DNA from 2 places in the Pseudoalteromonas sp. GABNS16E genome. Region 1 is predicted to be linked to the other one. Evidence: predicted binding sites of a transcription regulator. Region 1 holds the regulator's gene; the other holds the start of a gene.
The links. Region 1 encodes MetJ, which represses methionine synthesis genes. Its sites were predicted from a motif close to TAGACGTCTAGACGTCTA; they were not measured.
Positions count from the first base shown of each region.

Region 1 (8,370 bases):
TATTGGTATAGACCCTATTGGTATTGTCCGCTCTGCTATTGTGTTAATTTCAACAGGTGAGAAAAAACAAGGCGCGAGTACCATTACTATGCAGCTTGCTCGTAACTTCTTTTTAACACGAGAAAAAGCGTATATTCGTAAAGTTAAAGAGATTTTTATAGCTCTACATATTGAAAGTGTATTAACAAAAGACGAAATTCTTGAGCTGTATCTTAATAAAATAGAACTAGGTAATCGTGCATTTGGTATTGGTGCTGCTGCTCAAGTTTACTATGGCAAAGAGCTAAAAGACCTCACTCTTGCACAAATGGCAATGATTGCCGGCTTACCTAAAGCCCCTTCGGCGCTTAACCCAATTCGTAACCCAATTAGAGCTAAAGCACGCCGTAATGTAGTGCTTGGTCGCTTGCTTACTGAAAACTATATTACGCAAAAACAATACAACGATGCGGCTAACCAGCCTATCACTGCTTATTTTCACGGTGCTGAAATAGACCTTTACGCCCCTTATATCTCTGAGATGGTTCGTGCTGAGATGGTTGAGCGCTACGGTGTAGAAAAAGCATATAACTCTGGATTTAAGATATTTACCTCTGTGGAGTCTAAAGTTCAAAAGGCTGCGCAAACAGCTTTAGTTAATAATTTACATAACTATGATATGCGTCATGGCTTTCGTGGGCCTGTAGACGTGTTATGGGATCCAGAAACACAGCCTGCCTTAAGTGAGCAGCAAATTATAGAAAAGCTAAAACCTGTTAAAGAAATAGCTGATTTGCATGCTGGCGTGGTGTTAAATGTGACAGAGAAAACCGCTGACGTTATTTTAAAAAATGGCCAGCGCACCACACTTGATTGGGATAATTTAAAATGGGCGCGCAAATACATTACTCGCTACCGCCAAAGTTTTGCCCCTAAAGCCGCTACTGACATTCTTACCCCTGGCATGCAAATATGGCTGCGTAAAAATAACGACAGCAGTTACCTACTAAGCCAAATACCAGAAGCTGCCAGTGCACTTGTTTCACTCGACCCACAAGATGGTCGTATTAAAGCTATAGTAGGCGGTTACAGTTTTGAGCAAAGCCAATACAACCGAGCGGTACAAGCTAAGCGCCAAGTTGGCTCTAATATTAAACCCTTTATATATTCTGCTGCGCTCGAAAATGGCTATACATTAGCCTCTATTTTAAACGACGCGCCAATAAACCAGTGGGATAAAAGTTTAGGTGTAGCGTGGCGACCAAAAAACAGCCCAGCAGTTTATAATGGCCCTATACGTATTCGCCGTGCACTTGCACAATCTAAAAACGTTATTTCTGTGCGCTTACTTCGTGGTGTAGGGTTACAACGCACCGCCGATCACTTGCTTAAGTTTGGTTTTAAAGATGCTGATATTAACCGCAGTGAATCGTTAGCATTAGGCAGTGCATCAATCACGCCATTAGAGCTTGCTCGCGGCATGAGCGCATTTGCTAATGGCGGTCACTTAATTGAACCTTACTTTATATCTGAAATTCAAGATGCTTATGGCAATGTACTATTTAAAGCAAACCCGGCTCTTGCTTGCGATGAAGACGAGCTATTACCCGTCTCTCAAGCAGTGGATAGCTTTGCCAACAATAACCTAGATACCGACATAACAGATGATACAGCCACGCAACCACGTTGTGCACCACGTGTTATTTCAAAGCAAAATGCTTTTTTAATTGCTGAAGCAATGCACAGCGCAGTATGGGGTGGCGGAAGCTGGACCCATAAAACAGGCTGGAGCGGGACAGGTTGGCGTGCGCAAGCATTAGATAGACGCGATCTATCGGGTAAAACAGGCACAACCAATGACTCTGTTGATACTTGGTTTAGCGGCTTTAACCGCAATGTAGTAACATCTGTATGGGTTGGTTTTGACAACCCAGGTAACTCGTTAGGGCGCTCCACCTATAATAACAACCTAGATAGCAGCCAAATCTCTGGTGCTGAATCGGGCGCCAAAACGGCACAACCTGCTTGGGTTGATTTTATGAAAGTGGCGCTTGAGGGCACACCAGAGGCGCCAATAGAGCCTCCTGAAGGGCTAGTTTCAATTCGTATCGATTTAAAAACAGGTTTGTTAAGTCATAAAAACGACTACACCAGTCGCTTTGAATATTTTGAAAAAGGCACTGCACCTACAAAATATGTGCTGTCTCAGCCAACTGATATTTTTGAAGAAGATACAAAAACAGAAGAAGAGTTATTCTAAAAACAAAACGGCAGCTTACACAAGCTGCCGTTTTACTATTAATATTTGCCTGCGCTATTTTAGGTTTTTAACTAACCAATATAAATCAGAATGCACTCCCGCGGCGGTCACTTCTTTGCCTGCCCCAGGGCCTTGTATTACTAAGGCGTTTTCGTTGTACCACTGGCTATTAATAACAAAGATATTATCGCCAGGTGTTAAGTTAGCTAAGGCGTCCCCTTTAGGCGCGTAAGTTATACCTACCTTCGCCGATACTTTACCCTGCTCTAATGCCAATAAACCGGTATACCTAAGTACAGCATCTTGAGCATTTGCCGCATCGGCATGGTGTTTAATAAAGGCATTTAGCTTATCTTTATTCACTAAAAAGTCATCCCATGAACCTTGGGCTAGCTCATCAGGCATTAATGCTTGTAAGCTTATATCATTTAAATCTAATTCAATGCCAAGCTCGCGCGCAAGTATCAGCAATTTACGTTGCATATCGCGGCCCGATAAATCCTCGCGAGGATCAGGCTCTGTAAAGCCCATTTTTTGCGCTTCAAGAACAAGGTCAGAAAATGCCACACTGCCATCGTACTTACTGCATAGCCACGAGAGTGTGCCCGAGAAAACACCTTCAATACGGGTAATTTTATCGCCACTATTTTGTAAATCGGCCAACGCAAAGTTAATTGGCAACCCTGCCCCTACACTGGTGTTGTAGCGCCAATGCAAGTTACGCTCGCTAATACTTTGGCGCAGCGCGTTATACCAACTAGATGCAGCAGTGCCCGCGTACTTGTTAGCACTTATTAAATGACAGTCTCGCTCTACAAAGTCAGTGTATAATTGGCTAAATTGCTCGCTTGCCGTTATATCAACAACAACTTTGTGCTCGTAATCAAGTTCGTTTAATGCACTTAATAAATCCGCCTGCTCATAAGCAACGGCATTATGCTGCCATTGTTTTTTCCACTGTCCGAGTGTAATACCCGAGGCATTAAATAGCATATGTTGCGAGCGAATTAACCCAACTAGCTTAATACTATAATCGCCCGACAAACGCTTAAATTGAGCATCTAGCTGGCTTAAAAATTCATCGCCTACATTACCTAAGCCAGCCACAACCAGAGCAACTTCTTGACCTTTATTAATTAATTTTTCGTGCAATAAACTAAGTACATCGCTTTCTATTAACTGATCTGTTAACAGCAATGTATAGCCTGTATCTTGATGAATAAAACGAGGGTGAATACTTTGCTGATTTAAAACCTCAGCCGCTAATGTACTTAGCGTATAAACATCTTGTGTAGGCGCAACCACCGCGCAGCCATTTAAATTAGACTCGCTTATATTTGCTCGCCCAGCAAAATAACTCACTACTTGATGCGTTGCACCCGCGGGCACAACTAAGTATGTATCGCCGTTGTGTATAAAATGATGAAGGCTGTGCTGAATAAGCTGGCTAACATGCGCCACTTCACCCGCGTTAAGGCCTTCAACGAGCAGTAAATCAACGTTTTGTAATGTAGTAATAAAACGTTTTTGCTTAGCTTTGCCTTGTTTTACAATATCGGTAGGGGCAGTTTGTACATCAAAACTACTACGTACAGCCAGTTTAATATTACTGTTTTTTAAAGGCGAAAGCGTTTTAGCATGTAACACAGGGTTACCCAATCGAGCTAATAAGTTAGCTTGTTCACGGCACACCTTGTTGTACTTAATCGCCTTTTCAACTTTACGTGGGTCGGCACTAAATACCCCTGGCGTATCAGTCCAAATACATACATTTTGTGCGTCGCAATAATTGGCTAATAAGGTGGCGCTGTAATCACTGCCATTGCGCCCAAGCGTAACTGTTTTACCATCAGCACTTGCTGCGATAAACCCTGTTACTACGTTAATTTTATTTGCATCAATAACTTGGCTGCATTGCTGTTTGTTTTGCGCATGCAAAAGCTCCCCGCTTGTTACACTAAACAGCGCTCTAGCATCATGAGCACACGCTTGAATGTTTAATTGCGTTAAATAGGCTGCCAATAATCGCGCAGACCACAGCTCACCATGCGCCAGTAAGGCCGCCTCTTGCAACTGCTGCTTGCTGGCTTGCTCCGCTACATCACTTAGCTCTTGCGCTAACACAGCTAAAGCCGTGTGTTTAGCATCGGCTTTTAATAACTCTTCAATTAATGCCGTTTGGTGATTACTCAATTGCAGCAAAATATCAGCAACGGCTTGCTTATCTTGTTGTTGATAACTTTGCCACAGCGATACCAATGTATCGGTGGTTTTACCCGCAGCAGATACAACCACGCAATCGCCAGGCTGTGTGTGGCCAATAATTATTTTTGCCACACTTTGATAGCGCTCGCCCGAGCTTAAGCTCGAGCCGCCAAATTTATGTACACTGTTTACCATACTCAATCACCACAAAGCTGGATGAGCAGCCTGCTGCTTTACATCACCATTGGCATTGCCTGCAGCTTTACCAACACGCCCTACATTTTTATTTTGACCAGGTTTAACTAAGTTAAATACACGTTCAAAATCAGCCAGTAGGTCTTCTACATCTTCAATACCGACCGAAATACGAATTAGCGTATCGCCCACACCCGCCTCTAAACGTGCTTGAGCTTCCATACCTGCGTGAGTCATGGTCGCAGGATGACAAATTAAACTCTCAACCCCACCTAACGATTCTGCTAAGCTAAATTCTTTAAGGCTTGTTAAAAACGCCGCAGCATCATTCACATCGCCTTTAATATCAAAACTAACCATACCACCAAACCCAAGCTGTTGGGCTTTAGCAAGCGCATGTTGAGGATGCGATTCAAGGCCTGGGTAGTAAACTTGGCTAACATACTCAGAGCTTTCTAGGTATTTAGCAATTGCCAGGGCATTTTCTTGGTGCTGTTTTAAACGCACATTTAAAGTACGTAAACCACGTAACGTTAAATAGCTATCAAATGGTGCGCCGGTAATACCAATGTTATTGGCCCACCAAGCAAGCTCATCACCAAGCTCTTGTGTAGCAGCAACAACTGCACCGCCTACAACATCAGAATGGCCGTTTATATATTTAGTGGTTGAGTGCACAACAATATCTACGCCAAACTTAATTGGGTTTTGTAATGCCGGTGATAAAAAGGTGTTATCGGCGGCCACTAATGCACCGCACTGTTTTGCTATATCCGTCACGGCTTTAATATCCGTTAGGCGCAGCACAGGGTTACTTGGTGTTTCTATCCAAATTAATTTAGGTTTAATGGTTAAAATTTGTTCTAGGCTTTCTGGTTTAGTTAAATCAAGCACTTTAAGTTTAAGCAAGCCGCGCTTTTCTAACGACGTAAATAAACGGTAGCTGCCGCCATAACAATCGTGAGGAATAACCAATGTATCATCGTTATTTAATAACTGTGTGGCTAAGTGCACTGCTGCCATGCCCGTAGCAGTAATAATTCCGCGTGCGCCACCTTCAAGCTCTGCTAGAGTGTCAGCTAAAATATCGCGATTAGGATTACCACTGCGTCCATAGTCGTATGCGCGCTTAGTATCAAAATCGGCAAACGAATAAGTCGTCGATAAATAAATTGGCGGTACAACGGCGCCATGATGTTTATCGGCATCAACCCCATTTCGTACAGCAATGGTTGCTTTGTTTTTTTCGCTCATATTCGTCACCTGATTAATTTGGATGTTTAGACGTCTAAAAGAGTAAGTTATCCATTATAATAAGTCAAAGCATTTAAAGCTCTAGATGGCTAAAAATAACAGACGCGTAAAACTTCAATGAGGCTGTATTTACTATTACAGACAGCTTATTAAGATAGATTGCTATCTATTATTTGACTATCTTTTTTAAAACGATAGAATTTCACGCATATTTACACGCTTTTAACGCCGTGTGAGAAATTAATAATCTGAGGCAACGATACATCTTATGGCTAAATGGAATGGTGAGTATATTCACCCATACGCAGAACACGGGAAAAAATCAGAGCAAGTTAAAAAGATCACCGTTTCGATCCCGCTAAATGTATTAAAAGTATTAACTGATGAGCGTACACGTCGTCAAATAAACAACCTGCGTCATGCAACAAACAGCGAGTTACTATGCGAAGCGTTTTTGCATGCCTTTACAGGCCAGCCATTACCTAATGATGATGACCTACGTAAAGATAACGCAGAAAAAGTACCTGAAGAAGTTAAAAAAATAATGCAAGAAATGGGTTTAGAAGTGCCTATTTTAGACGAAGAATAAAACGTCTTTTTAAACAAAAAAACCTCAGCATGCTGAGGTTTTTTTGTTTCAGCGCTATATATTACGCCATATAATTTTCCGGTAAGTCAATTTGTGCCACGCCCGACTCAACAGCAGCAATAGCAACCGCCTTGGCTATACGTGGTAATAAACGCGGGTCCATAGGTTTAGGAATAATGTAGTCTGCACCAAATTCGAGCTTTTCTACACCCGCTGCTTTTAATACTTGCTCAGGCACTGGCTCTTTAGCAATACTACGAATAGCTTCAACAGCCGCTATTTTCATTTCATCGTTAATTGCGCTTGCACGTACATCAAGTGCACCACGGAAAATAAACGGGAAACATAAAACATTATTAACTTGGTTAGGGAAATCAGAACGCCCCGTTGCCATAATTAAGTCTTTACGTGCACTGTGCGCAAGCTCAGGTGCAATTTCAGGATCTGGGTTTGAACATGCAAACACCACTGGCTTATCAGCCATTAGTTTTAGATCTTCAGGTGCAAGTAAGTTAGGACCCGATACACCTACAAACACATCAGCATCAGCAATTACATCTTGTAGAGTACGCTTATCTGTATTGTTAGCAAAAAGCTGTTTGTATTCGTTTAAGTCATCGCGGCGAGTATGAATAACCCCTTTGCGGTCTAGCATATAAATATGTTCGCGCAGTGCACCACACTTAATTAACAGCTCCATACAAGCAACCGCTGCAGCGCCTGCACCTAAACATACAATAATGGCATCTTCTATTGATTTGCCCTGCACTTCTAAGGCGTTAAGCATACCTGCCGCAGTTACAATAGCGGTACCGTGTTGGTCATCATGAAAAACCGGAATACTGCAACGCTCAATAAGTGCTTTTTCAATTTCAAAACACTCTGGCGCTTTAATATCTTCTAAGTTAATACCACCAAACGTGTCTGCAATATTAGCCACTGTATTTATAAAGTCTTCGGTGGTGCGATGCTTAACTTCAATATCAATAGAATCTAAGCCAGCAAAACGTTTAAATAAAAGCGCCTTACCTTCCATAACAGGTTTAGAGGCTAAAGGCCCCAAATTACCCAAACCTAAAATTGCCGTACCATTACTGATCACCGCAACCATATTACCTTTACCGGTATATTTATATGCATTGGCTGGGTCTGCTGCAATTTCGCGCACAGGCTCTGCAACACCAGGGCTGTATGCTAATGCTAAGTCTTGCACCGTTTCGGCTGGTTTTGTTAGCTCAATGCTGATTTTGCCTGGAACGGGGTGAGAGTGGTAGTGTAATGCTTGTTCACGAAAATCTGACATAACGCGATGGTATCCTGCAATTTAAGTTAAGTGAGAGGGAGTATGGGGCTAAGATACTCTTATTATTTTTAAATTCCAAGCAATATCAGGTCTATCCTGTTATATGCTATATCCGTTAATTTTAAGTGATTTATCAGCAACTTCGCTAAAAGTTATCAATATTAAACAAATAAAAATTCATTCAAAAAGTGCTTTTTGAGGTTCATTTTGCCCTGCCAATATTTTTGTAAAATAGCAGAATATTAAAATAGTAAAATGCACCAATATGGCGCGTTTATCACCGTTAAAAACAAATATCGCCACGATAAGCACTTTTAGCAGCTTGGTTAAAAATTAACGTATAAAAATATAGAGAAGAATTGTGAGTTTGTCTGCAAAGGTTTATGCATATTCAGAATAAGAACAGGAAATAGTTATGCACACATAGTACGGCAACAATCGGTGATTTTTTAGTAAAAATGATGAATTTTAGGCACAAAAAAAGCACCCGAAGGTGCTTTTTTTACTAAACAGCAATAATTACTTCTTGCTGCTAAGTGCACCGAAGCGCTTGTTGAAGCGATCAACACGGCCGCCAGTGTCTAA
Region 1 covers NZ_JAQREZ010000001.1:168,896-177,265, reverse strand. The annotation lists gene PSI06_RS00760 (penicillin-binding protein 1A) at 1-2,239, shown strand, start outside; gene metL (bifunctional aspartate kinase/homoserine dehydrogenase II) at 2,294-4,639, opposite strand; gene metB (cystathionine gamma-synthase) at 4,646-5,893, opposite strand; gene metJ (met regulon transcriptional regulator MetJ) at 6,162-6,482, shown strand; gene PSI06_RS00740 (malic enzyme-like NAD(P)-binding protein) at 6,544-7,785, opposite strand; gene rpmE (50S ribosomal protein L31) at 8,305-8,370, opposite strand, start outside.

Region 2 (8,370 bases), on a different contig from region 1:
ACACACAAAGCATCTTTTCCTTTATCTTTTGCTTTATAAAGTAAATCGTCTGCTTCTTTGATTAAATACGCACAGGTAAAGTCACTACTGGGTGTAATAGTAGTGAGGCCTACACTCACTGTAAGGGTTTGGCTGGGTAATGAATGTTTATTTTCAATGTTTAACTGTTTTAATTTTTCTAAAATATCGTTCAATACTAACAAGGCCTGATCTGAGTTTGTATTTCCATACACTAATACAAACTCTTCACCACCAAAACGGGCACATAAATCACCTGGGCGTTTAGTAAATTCATTGAGTACTTTTGCCACCCTTTTTAAGCATGTATCGCCTTGTTGGTGGCCGTAAGTATCATTGAGTAATTTAAAATCATCTATATCAATAATAGCCAACGAAAGCGGCATACCTAAACGCTGACAACGATTCCATTCTTGCTCTAAAAAGGTATCAAAAAAGCCTCGGCTAGCAATATCAGTTAAGCCATCAATAGCGGCAAGTTTTTGTACTTGCTCTTCAGCCAGTTTACGCTCGGTAATATTTTGATGGCTAATAGCGTAATACGCTTTATCTGTATGGCTAAACGACACTACTCGCATCATAAACCAACGTTTTTCATCTTCACTATGGCATGGATATTCTAAATAAAAGTCGTCATTAGCCCCCGAAATAACTGATTTAATGTCGTTAAATGCCTTTAAACCAAAGCTATCTCCTTTTTTAGCAGCTTTTTCACACTCTGCTAAGTAATTTTGCTGCTCCCACATATCACAGCAAGCACAGTCGTTTTGCTCACCAAAGTTTTGCCAGCTTCGGTTTATATAAACTATGTCGCCGTTAGAATTAATAACCACTACTTGGTCGGGCGTGGTATCTAGTACCAACTTAAAAAACGCTTTATCGTCAATCACGAGCTTTCCATTTTAGCTTTGTTGTTAATCAGTATAATCAATAACAATTCTTTAACACAATATTGTTACTTTACTTCACGCTAGTTGCATAATTTATTAATGTGAAGTAATACTCCGTATGACAGCTAAATAGTCTATAAAAAATATAAAAATTTTACTTTTACATTAAAAATCAGATACTAAAGCAGCATGACAGGGTTACTGTCATATGCCAAACTAGCTACTGGCATACTACTGACGGCGTAAAAAATAAAAACAAACGCTAAATTAGCATCATCAACTCAACAAGGATAACGATGATGAAAAACGATATATTGAATACAAAAAAGCTTGGTTATAAATTTTACTTTCAAGATGGTGACAATCAAATAGCCTGTTTTGGAAGCTACTTCACTGGTAAAGAAGAAGTATTTGTAAACGATGACCTATTCAGTAAAAAACGAAATATCTACTGTGCAAGCACACACTCTTTTGCTTTTGAGGGCTCACAGTACCAAGTAAAATTTGACATGCTTAATATACTTACAGGACGTCTGGAGTGCACTCTTTATAAAAATAGCAGTGTGATAGCCAAACAAGTTCAAAGTAGTCTTTCAGACGATCCTAAAAAGGCAGCATTTTTTCTTGCTGGCTGTACATTAGGTGGGGCGGTGTTTGGCTATACAACGGCAACTATTGTTGAGCTATTTGTAGGGAAGCTTTAACGTGCAATTAAATCCTACAACAGTTAAATCGCTTAGAAGTAAGTTAGATTGGACGCAGCAACAGCTCGCAGATGCCTGCGATGTAAGTTTGCGGACCATTCAACGGGTAGAAAAAGAAGGCGCCGCTTCTAAAGAAACCACTATGGCGCTTTGCGCGGTACTTGAAGTACGCCAAGGCGAGCTAATTAAACTTGATGAGCCTATAAATAATGACGTTAAAAGTACGCCAACTAAAAGCTTTTTAGCGGGAGTGGTTATTAGCTCCTTAATAAGCTTTGCTCTAGGCGCAGGCTCAGTGCTTTTAGCGACTAACTAATATTACGTTTTAATAGCACTAATTAAATAAAAATGCCCCAGGCTATAAGCACTGGGGCATTTTTTATATGTTAGAAAAAGAGATTAATTACTGAAACACTTTTTCAACAGCCATTACTTCAATGCTGTTAGCTGGAATAGCTAATTTATAATCGGCAATGACTTTATCCTCAGCAACAAGCGCTGCTGGTTTTTCTGTGTTGTAAACCATTGGCGATGTTTGCTCTGACACTAAACGTTTTTTCATGTCTTCGCCGTCACCGGTAATAAACACGTACTGTACGTTATCTGTTTGCAGATTATCTTTAATCACGCGATTAACATCAGCAAGCGTTAGCTTTTCAAGTTTACTTGTCACGTATTTTACAAACGACTCTGTGTTATAAAATTCGCTATCAAGTGCATAACCTAATTGGCGGTTTTGACTTGCGACAAGCTGCGGTACGTAGTTAATTAAAAAGTTACGTGTTGCTTCAAAGTCTTTTTCGGTTAAGCCAGTTTTAATAAGCTTATCCAGCTCAAACAACGCGGTACGTGTTGCAAAGTGTGCATCGTTATTAGAGCGCAGCGGGCGTAACCAAATTTGGAATATTTGCTCAGAGCGCCCTAAGTTTGCATCAGGCTTAGTTTGAAACATGCCACGCGGGAAGTACTCAATGTAGGCGTAATCGCCGTAGTTCATACCACGTGTTTGACGAATTCGCTCATACAGGTATGAGTTAGAACTACGGTGCTCACCAAAGTACGAACGCACCAGCCAAAGGGCTGTCCAATCTTCACTACTACGAATAGTATCAATTGGGAAACCAAACGATACCGCAGTAGATTGCGCCGACTTTTCTACAATCGTGGCATGGTGGCCTTCAAGCTCTGGCGCATCAGGAATACTTAAACGGCTTTGCTCGCCTTTAGGTAAGGTTGCTAAGTCGCTCATGATTTCGGTTTTAAGCGCTTTTGGCACAGCGCCAATTAAACCCAGTGTTAGTTTAGATTGGGTAAGCTCTGTGTTGTAAAATGCTTTTACATCATCAAGCGTTAGTGCTTCTAAATCCGAAATATCACCGTAATTGTAGCTTTCGTATGGGTGATCTTTGTAAAGTGCGCTGTAAAGCACTTCTTTACCTAGCTCTTCATCGTTAGAGGCTTTTAAGCCCGACTTAATACCGTCGATCATTTCTTTTTTAAGGCGTTTAAAGTCATCGTCTCTAAAGCCTGGGTTAAGTAACTGATCGCTTACAAGCGCATACCATGTGGCAGCGTTATCTTTATGAATGCGCCCTTGGAATGACAGCATTTCTTTATCTATTTGATAACCAAAGCTGCCAGCAAGCGGATAAAGCGCTTTTTGTATGTCTTTGTAACTCGTACTTTGCGAGCCACCTTGAGCAAGCATAGCGGCGGTGAGCGCAGCAACCCCTTTTTTACCTTGCGGGTCTGCAGCAGCCCCTGTATTGAATAAAAAGTTTACATCAATCAGCGGCGAGCTATTCGTTTTATCAAGCACTTTAAATACGGGTGCCTCTGGCGCTTTATCACGCTTAGCTACTAATGCGTTTAAGCTTGTTTCTTGTTCAAACCCTGGCGCTTTATCAAGTGCCGACATAGTTACGGTAGTACGCGCGTCATCTACAAAATATTTATTAGCCACAGCTTTAATGTCTTGTGCTGTGATGTTGTCGGCCGATTTATAAAGCTGGTTAATAACCTCTGGGTCGCGCTCAAAATGCATATAACTTGCAAGGGTTGATGCAATCGCTTGTGATGAATCTAAGCCGTTAATAAAGCTGTATTTAAGGTTAGACTTTAAATCACTTAGTTTTTGCTCATCAACAAGTTCGGTACGTGCTTTTGCGTAAGTGCGGTTAATAGCATCGCGTGCTTTTGCTAAATCATCTTCGTTTTCTACTTTTACAAACACATGCAGTAAGCCAGGATCTTTTGTCTCTGGATTGTAGGTAAACATTTGACTCGCTATTTGTTTATCAACAACTAGCTCTTGGTATAAATCGGAGTTATTAGAAAAATAAAGCTGTGAGATTAAATCAAGTGCGGCTCTGTCCTTTTTAGCAGGCTCCCATGCAGCACCTTTGTAAGATACAAGCAACCAATGACCAGGCAAACCTTCGTTTTTCTCATGTACATATTTAGGTGCTTGCTGCGCAGGCTCAGCTTTAATATCGGCAACGTAATCGCCTTTTTCCCAGCCACCCCAATGTTTTTTAACCATAGCCATTGTAGCTTGTGGGTCAACATCGCCCACAATCACTAGCGATACATATTCAGGCTTATAAAACTTATCAAAAAATTCTTTACCATACGCCATTTGATCTGGCATGGCTTCTATATCTTCAAAAAAGCCCATGGTGGTATGTTTATAAGTGTGCGTATCAAACGCTTCTTCGCGTACTGCGCTCAATAACTTACGAATTGGGCTGGCGTTATTTTTTAAATATTCCCCTTTAACCGTTAGCGCTTCGGTTCTAAATTGCTCTTCGGTGTAGGTTAAGTTTTGAAAAATATCGGCTTCAATTTCAAGTACTTTATCAAGGTGCTGCTTTGAAAAGTTTAAATGGTAGTTTGTGTAATCGTTAGTGGTGTAAGCACGGTTATCGACCCCTGCATTTTTAAATATGGCAGTGTATTCGTCTTGCGGAAATTTTTTAGAGCCTTTAAACATCATGTGCTCAAAAAAGTGAGCAAAACCGGTTTTACCTGCTTTTACTTCATTACGCGAGCCAACCGATACCGGAATTTGCAGCGAGACGACATCGGGGTAATCAGTTTTAACAACCATTACGCGTAAGCCGTTATCAAGCTCTTCGATTAAGTACTCTTGCGAAAATACACGTTCGTCAGCTTTTGTTGTTTGCTGTTGTTGTGCCGTTTGGGTGTTTTCGCTTTGCTGTGTTGCGCAGCCTGTTAGTGCCAGCGATACCGCTAAGCTTGTTGCTAGTAATTTAAATTTCATTGTTATCCCTTTTTAAATTGAGCAAATTTGTTATTAGGTTTAATACTAACTCGCTTAGAGTATGCCCCAAAGCCACTAAATATAAGAGTCCATCGGCTATTTATAATGTAAACAACTGTGTCAATTCCCTATTTTAAAAACATTTAAGTATGAAAAAAGCTCAAGTTGATTGAAAAACTTTCACTAAATAAATCTATCTAGACGTCTAAATGGCTGCTATATTAAATTACATACATTGGACTAAGCTGGAATGAGGATTATGGCTTTATCACTACAAGAAAAAATAGAAGACACCAATCAAGGTGTTTATCTTATTGGTACTACTCCACCTAAAATTGGTACTGATAAAGCGCAACTAAAAATCATTGCAGAAAAACTACTTGCTCGCTTACACGAAATTGAATACGACGGCGTGATAATTTACGACATTCAAGATGAAAGTAGCCGTACAGATAAAGCACGCCCATTTCCGTTTAAACAAACTGTAGACCCACGTGAATACAGTCACTTACTACGTAATTTATCTGCTCCAGATGTCATTACTTACAAAAGTGTGGCACAACGTGGTGTAGAGGAGTTTAAAGGCTGGTTGGATGAAACTAAAAACGACTACGATTTAAAAAATGTCGTTTTAGTGGGTAGCCCCTCATCGGTAGGTGATATAAAACTAAGCTTGCCCGATGCCTATAAAACATTGGCAGAGCAAAGTGATGACTTCTTTTTAGGGGGCGTTACCATTGCTGAGCGACATTCAAGTAAGCGAAATGAACACGAGCGCCTTATAGAAAAAACAGCACAAGGTTGTCAGTTTTTTATATCGCAAGCGGTTTACGACGCGCAAGCAACTATAGAGCTAATAACAAGTTACGCGCGTACCTGTAAAGCACAGGGTATTACACCAAAACGGATTATTTTAACGTTTACGCCGTGCGGTGGCGATAAAACCTTAGAGTTTATGCAATGGTTGGGTATCTCAGTGCCAGAGGCCACTAAATGGCGCATGCTTGATGCAGACAATACCTTAAGTGAATCTGTACGTATTTGCCGAGAAAATCTCGACCTAATACTCAAAAGCTGTGCGCACCTAGATGTGCCACTGGGCTTAAATATTGAAAGCTTAACAAACCGTAAAGAAGAAATTGACGCATCAATAAACTTATACCGTTTATTAAAAGCCATCATGGAATTAAACCTAGCCGAAAAACAAATCGCTTAACGCCTTATTCACACCCTTTATAGCAAGCCTAATGGCTTGCTTTTTTGTTGCTATGTTTAAGTGTATTACTTTTATAATTATGCTTTTTTAGCCAATTTGTACGCTTGTTTATTTTTATACATTTGGTGATCGGCCAAATTTAATAACGTATCAAAAGGTTGCTTTTGTTTATTAGTAAAACTTTCGCCTATGCTAAGTGTCAGCGCGCATACGTTGTTTTCTAATAGTGCGTTTTTATACTCAATTTTTATTTTATCAATAATATGGCTAAGCTTACTTCTATCACTAATTTGCATTACTGCTACAAATTCATCGCCGCCTAAACGCCCTACTATATCAGCCTCTCTTAAATGTGTTTTTAAGGTATTTGCTAAGAGGATTAACGCTTGATCGCCTATTTCATGGCCATAAGTGTCGTTTAGTTTTTTAAAGTCGTTTATATCAATAAACAAGCAACACACATCAAAACCTAAACGCAGCGCTAAATTAAGTTTGTGTTGGGCAAGTAAGCTAAGTGCACGGCGATTATAAATATTGGTAAGCGGGTCAAGCATGGCTATTTCGCGCATTTGCTCAAAGCTATAAATAAGCGCTAAATCGTCTTCAATTAAATCACGAAGCTGCTCTATTAGCTCAAAATATTCATCGGTGTAACTGGTTTTTTTTGAATCTTTTAAACACAAGGTGCCAAATACTTCACCTTCAGGCCAGTGAATTGGCAAGCCTAGGTAGGATTCAACGCCATCTTCAATAACCTCGGGCATGGTATTCCACTGCGTATCGCTGCGGGTATCGCTAACATACAAAGTGTTGTTGTTTTCGGCTACATATTTACAAAATAAGGGAGTTTCGGGAGGGAGTATAGGGTTGGTTTCAAAGTGTGAGCCACCTTCATTAGCTCTAATAACTACACGATAACCTTTACTAGTAGCCTGAACTATATAACCAGAGGGGGCCGAAAAAAGCCCCGTAATAAGATCAATGGTTTTTTGCCATTTATGTAATGATATTTGGCCATCGACACCAGAAAACGCCCACTGTTCTGTTTCAAACATAACTATACCTCAGCTATTTAGTGGCCTTAGTATAGCCAAATAAATATGTTTAAGGCTACTTTCTGCGGCGTTTACTTGGTGCTCTTTGCCCGGTAATGCGCTTTTTATCGCGATCTTTACGCGCTTTGTTGGTGTTTTTACGGTTATCTTTAGGGGGCTTGTTTAAATCAGGCTCGTAACCTTCTAGCCATTGTGGTGCTAAACGGGTATCCAGTAGCACTTCAATTTCTTCCAATAACCATTGCTCGTCAATACTTACCAGCGACATGGCAAGGCCTTGCTCGCCAGCGCGCCCCGTACGGCCAATTCGGTGTACGTAATCTTCTGCTATGTAAGGTAGCTCAAAGTTTATTACATATTTAAGCGCTGGAATATCTAAACCGCGGGCAGCTACATCGGTGGCAACTAAAACCCGCGTTGTGCCTTCTTTAAAGTTTTGTAATGCACGGTCGCGCGCACCTTGTGATTTATCGCCATGGATAGACTCTGTTTTTAAGCCGTCTTTACACATCTCTTTGGCAAGTTTATCGGCCATTTGTTTGGTACGTGTAAATATAAGTACTTGGCGCCAGTTTTTCATGCCAATCATGTGTGATACAAGCTCGCGCTTTCGCTCTTCATCTACTGCGTAAATAACTTGCTCTACTTCAACCGCGGCTGAGTTACGTTTATCAACTTCAATCAGCTCGGGGTTTTTAAGTAGTTTTTTACTCAGCTCAAACACGCTGTCATCGAATGTGGCTGAGAACAATAAGGTTTGGCGATCGCCTGGAATGTGGCGCAAAATACGTTTTATTTCATCAATAAAGCCCATATCCAGCATGCGGTCGGCTTCATCAAATACTAACGAATCAACACTTGAAAGCACCACACTGCCTTTAACGATATGATCAAGTAAACGCCCAGGCGTTGCGACTATCACTTGCGCCGTTTTAAGCGCTTTAATTTGCGGGCCAATACTTGCACCGCCATACGCTAAAGCGCCTTGAATATTTGTGCCTTGAGCGTATTTTTCAAAGCTTGCAAACACTTGCTGAGCAAGCTCACGCGTGGGCGTTAAAATAACCACTCGGGCTATGCCTGGCTCATCTTTTTTTGGTGTATTTAAAAGCTTATGTAGTAGTGGTAATACAAAGGCGGCTGTTTTACCTGTGCCTGTTTGCGCGCTGCCCATTACATCGCTGCCCGCTAATATGTGCGGGAT
Region 2 covers NZ_JAQREZ010000009.1:88,804-97,173, reverse strand. The annotation lists gene PSI06_RS06030 (sensor domain-containing diguanylate cyclase) at 1-908, opposite strand, end outside; gene PSI06_RS06025 (hypothetical protein) at 1,205-1,612, shown strand; gene PSI06_RS06020 (helix-turn-helix transcriptional regulator) at 1,614-1,928, shown strand; gene PSI06_RS06015 (M16 family metallopeptidase) at 2,016-4,895, opposite strand; gene PSI06_RS06010 (methylenetetrahydrofolate reductase) at 5,155-6,111, shown strand; gene PSI06_RS06005 (sensor domain-containing diguanylate cyclase) at 6,189-7,166, opposite strand; gene PSI06_RS06000 (DEAD/DEAH box helicase) at 7,222-8,370, opposite strand, start outside.
Region 2: the regulator MetJ is predicted to act here: its motif matches at 5,094-5,111, upstream of PSI06_RS06010 (methylenetetrahydrofolate reductase).